2 regions of the Rathayibacter sp. KR2-224 genome follow, and region 2 is predicted to be linked to the other one. Evidence: predicted binding sites of a transcription regulator. Region 2 holds the regulator's gene; the other holds the start of a gene.

Region 1 (2,393 bases), on a different contig from region 2:
GGCTGGGTCGTACACGCGCACGGCGACCGCGATCGTCTGCTGCTGGTCGCCCGACCCGATGACCTCGAGGTCTTCGATGGCGCGGCCGTCCACGACCCACGACACGAGCCAGGTGAAGTCGCGGTCCTCCCACTCGCCGGTCTCCTGGTCGAGCCGTCGTCCGCGCACGCGCCACGCGCCCACGAGCTGCCCGAACCGCGTCATGCGCTTTGGATGCTCGGGGGAGGGGCCCGAACTGATCAAGGCATCCGCGAACGTGCGGTCTGCTGCGGCGCTGCGTTCCTCGTCCATCAGCTCGCCTTCCTCCTGCGCTTGGCGCGTGTGCTGTTGTGGATGCCGGATCTCCCGAACGCGGCCTACCTGATCGAAGGTGCCTGGGCATCCTCCACGGACTCGCCCTCGGGCGCGCCGCTGACGTCGGTCCGGTGGAAGTTCAGGTACGAACGGGATGCCGTGGGCCCGCGCTGGCCCTGGTATCTGGAACTGTATGCGGCGGAGCCGTATGGCTTCTCCGCGGGCGACGACAACTCGAAGAAGCACATCTGACCGATCTTCATGCCGGGCCAGAGCTTGATCGGCAGGGTTGCGACGTTACTGAGCTCGAGCGTCACGTGACCGGTGAAGCCGGGGTCGATGAATCCCGCCGTAGAGTGCGTGAGCAGGCCGAGACGTCCGAGTGAGCTCTTGCCCTCGAGGCGGGCCGCAATGCCGTCCGGCAGCGTGACGCGCTCGTAGGTGGAGCCCAGTGCGAACTCGCCGGGGTGCAGGATGAATGGCTGGTCGCCGTCCACCTCGACGAGATGTGTGAGCTCCGGTTGATCTTGTGCCGGATCGATGAACGCGTACTTGTGGTTGTCGAACAGCCGGAAGAACCTGTCGAGGCGCACGTCGATGCTCGACGGCTGGATCATCGCCGGATCGTAAGGCTCCAACGCGATGCGCCCGGCGTCCAGTTCGGCCCTGATGTCGCGGTCGGAGAGCAGCACGTGGCCAGACTATCCGGTTGCCATCGTCGTGCTGCCGGCGGCGCTCGAGGCACCGCGGCGGCGCGATTCGATTCTCTAGAAGATAGTTTCGACACAGCGGCGCACCGCTAGCTGAATGAGTAGCGGGCCTGGCAGACCCATTGTTTCCTTCTCGGTCGATTCTGGTACTGCAACTACGGCCATAACAACCTCTCCGTGCTTCTTGAACTCGCTTCGGTCGCGGTCTATAATAGAAGATATGTTCGACTCTAACGCTCTCGCGGCCCGTTCTGCAACCCTGCAGCGCGCCGCGGAACGTGACGTCAGGAACACCCATCAACATCCCGCGGCCCCGTCCGGCCCGACATCCCGGTCCGTGCCCGTGGCCCAGTCCGACCCGACATCCGGGTCCGTCTCGGCGGCCGAGTCCGTCCCCGCAGCATCGGATGCACCCGCCGCCGACACTTGGGACGCCGCAACCTGGGACGTCACGACCTGGGACACCAACGCCTGGGACATCGATACCTGCGACGCCGAAGCGTATGCGCCGGCGAGCCCACGCTCGATCACGGCCCAGGAGCTGATCGACCTCGTTTTCGACGACGCAGTCGCGAATCAGACGCTTGCGAATCAGACCATTGCCCATCAGATCTTCGCCGTGCACGAAGCGTTCGAGATCGCCAGGCAGTATCCGCGTCTCTACGTTCCTGTCGGTGCCCCCGCCGGCTCTCCCGACGTGGACGAGATCGACTTCGCGGTCCGCTCCGTTGCCTTCGACCTGGCACAGCGTCTGGCGGTCAGTGAGAACGTGGTTCGCGATTACGACCGTCAAGCCGCAGTTCTCGCCACTCGGCTGCCGAAGCTGCGTGAACTGTTCCTGTCTGGGCGCATCTCGCAGCAGCACGTGCGGGCGGCGGTGGATTGTGCTGAGTTCCTGCCCGACGAGGCCACGACGGTCGAGTACGACGAGCGGATCGCGAAGATCGCCGAGGGCCTGCGTTGCGGCGAGTTCGCCCGCCGGTGCCGGCTGCTGCGCGACCGCATGTGCGCCGACACGATGCAGGAACGCCACGACCGGGCGCGCGACCAGCGCCGAGTCTCGGTCGAGACGGCCGACGATGGCATGGCGTGGCTCAACGCTTATCTCCCGGTGATGGATGCCGCCGGCATCGAAGCCCGACTGCAGGCCGCGGCACGCGCACAACGACTTCACCCGGGCGAGCATCGCACCCTTGCTCAGCTTCGCGCCGACGCACTCGTCGGGCTCCTGCTCGGGGACGCCGCGGATGCCGCCCACTCGGCAGCTGGGTCGGACGCGGCTCCGCGCATCCCGGCTCTCGGAAGCGCCGGGATCACCGTGCAGCCGTTCCTCCTGATCGACGCCGATGGCAGGTTCGCCGAGCTGCTCGGGTACGGCCCGGTCGACCC
Region 2 (2,393 bases):
CGAGGCGGCGCGCAGCCGCATGGAGGTCGTCGACGACATCAAGGCCAGTGGGTTCGATCACGGCATCGGACCCGGGGTGTACGACATCCACTCGCCGCGGGTTCCGTCTGTTGCCGAGGTGACAGAGCTGCTCGAGAAGGCGCTTGCAGGCATCCCGCAGCGGCAGGTATGGGTGAACCCGGACTGCGGCCTCAAGACCAGGGGCTACGACGAGACGGTCGCATCGCTTCGCAACATCATCGAGGCGACTCGGGCGGTACGCGAGAAGCAGCCGGCGTAGCGAAGGCACGGCTGTGGCAGGTGATCGCCTGCCACAGCCGTGACCTGAACCGAAGACGGATGCCTATCCGCGTGTCGCGAGAAAGCCGTCCAGTTTCGCGAACGTGCGGCGCCACCCCTCGGCGTAACCGTGCTGGGACACACCGCGCAGGTCGCCGTGCACGAATCGCATCGCGGTGCCCGTGCCTTCGTCGGCGAAGGCGACCGTCACGCGCGATGTGATGCCCGGCTCACTCTTCCACGACCACGTGAAATCGAGCAGCGCTGGCGCCTGCACGGTGAGATAGCTCCCGCTGCAGGTGTGCCTGTCACCGTCGGGATCGGTGAACGAGATCTCGAAGCGGCCGCCCGGCCTCACGTCGAGCGCCGCCGAGGTGACGACGCCGCCGGGTTGCGAGCCCCACCACGCACTCACGGATTCGTGGTGGGTCCAGGCGTTCCAGACGCGTTCGCGGGGAGCGTCGAAATGATGCTCGAGCTCTACGGACGTAACGGGTTCTTCGGTCATCAGACGGCTCGAAGCACCGCCACCACCTTGCCGACCACCTCGGCGAAGTCGCCGAGAATCGGCTCATAGGCGGAGTTGCGGGGGAGCAGCCAAGTGTGCCCGTCACGCTGACGGAACACCTTGACCGTGGCCTCGCCGTCGAGCATGGCCGCGACGATGTCGCCGTTCTCGGCGGTCTTCTGCTGACGCACTACGACCCAGTCGCCGTCGAGGATGGCGGCGTCGAGCATCGACTCGCCCTGCACCTTCAGCATGAAGAGTTCACCATTCCCGACCAACTGACGGGGCAGTGGGAACACCTCTTCCACCTGTTGCTCCGCGGTGATGGGTACTCCCGCCGCGATGCGTCCCACCATGGGAACCATGGTCGCGTCGCCGACCGGGATGGATGTCTCGAAGTCGGTCACCGACTCGGTGCGGCCCGTGCTCTCCGGAAGGTCGATCAGCACCTCGAGGGCGCGAGGACGGTTGGGGTCGCGCCGCAGGTATCCGCTCAGCTCGAGCTGGCTCAACTGGTGGGCGACGCTCGAGAGCGAGGCGAGGCCCACGGCGTCGCCGATCTCGCGCATGCTCGGCGGATATCCGCGCTGGCTCACGGACCGCTGGATGACCTCGAGGATGGACCGCTGCTTGTCGCTGAGGTTCTTGCGTCGCCTGGTACGCGGCTTGTCAGTCGCCGCACGCCTCTGGCTGGCGCTTGCGCCGGGGTCGGCAGTGGAAGCCGCGGCCGGAACGTCGTCTACGTCGGTCAACGTGCAGGTCCTCTCCTCGTCGGCGACGCGCGCCGTCTTCTTGAGCCACACGCTGGACTGCGGGCGGCGGTTCGTTTCAAGCCTCCGAGTGTCGCATCGGATGCCTTCGGGAGGGAATGTCGGTGGCTCATGTTCAACTTTTCCCAACGATCGAAACTCTATCTGCCTTTCAGTACGTATCGGCGGTTTTGTTCGAGCGTGTTGACAAAAGAATCGAACAACATCCGAACATACGAGTTGAATTTCTGGTCATTCGAAGATAGGTTCGGAACAAGGGTTCGAGAAGGAAGGGAACCGGCCATGACGACCATCGCACTCGGGCACACCGCCGCAAGGCCTGCTGCTTCCCGCCGAGCCGAAACAGCACAGGCATCGCGCACGGCGACACGTACGCGATTGACGCGCCGTGGCCGTGTGGTGCTCGCTGCACTCATCGTGCTCCCGCTGCTCGTAGGCGGTGCAGCGTTCGCCGCGAGCGGTGCGGCGATGGCGGGGAGCGAGGCGTCGTCCTCGTCGTTCCGGCACCTCACCGTTCAGCCGGGGGACTCACTATGGAGCATCGCTGAAGAGGTGGCTCCGCGGAGCGACCCGCGCGACGTCGTGGCTGCGTTCATCGATCTCAACGGTCTGTCGTCCAGCCTCGTACAGGCGGGACAGCAGCTCGCCGTTCCGCACGAGTTCGACCGCAGCGGCAAGTGATCGACTCGCTTTCGGGCGATCCCTGGGGGCCGATGACGTTTCGTGGCCGCCCTAGCATTGATTCGTGACCTCGTTCTCCGACCTCCCCGTTCGTGACGATCTCCGCGGCAAGTCGCCGTATGGAGCGCCCCAGGCGCCCGTGCCCGTCGCGCTCA

What was found. Region 2 encodes LexA, which represses DNA repair genes until DNA is damaged. Its sites were predicted from a motif close to TCGAACANNTGTTCGA; they were not measured.
Region 1: a site for LexA is predicted at 1,063-1,078, ahead of ACO2Q7_RS09995 (DUF222 domain-containing protein). Genes of this name have one in related genera too.

What each region holds. Positions count from the first base shown of each region.
Region 1 covers NZ_JBMSEB010000001.1:2,191,021-2,193,413, forward strand. The annotation lists gene ACO2Q7_RS09985 (hypothetical protein) at 1-291, opposite strand, end outside; gene dcd (dCTP deaminase) at 357-986, opposite strand; gene ACO2Q7_RS09995 (DUF222 domain-containing protein) at 1,225-2,393, shown strand, end outside.
Region 2 covers NZ_JBMSEB010000003.1:21,902-24,294, reverse strand. The annotation lists gene metE (5-methyltetrahydropteroyltriglutamate--homocysteine S-methyltransferase) at 1-280, shown strand, start outside; gene ACO2Q7_RS15100 (SRPBCC family protein) at 344-787, opposite strand; gene lexA (transcriptional repressor LexA) at 787-1,407, opposite strand; gene ACO2Q7_RS15090 (LysM peptidoglycan-binding domain-containing protein) at 1,840-2,238, shown strand; gene ACO2Q7_RS15085 (histidinol-phosphate transaminase) at 2,303-2,393, shown strand, end outside.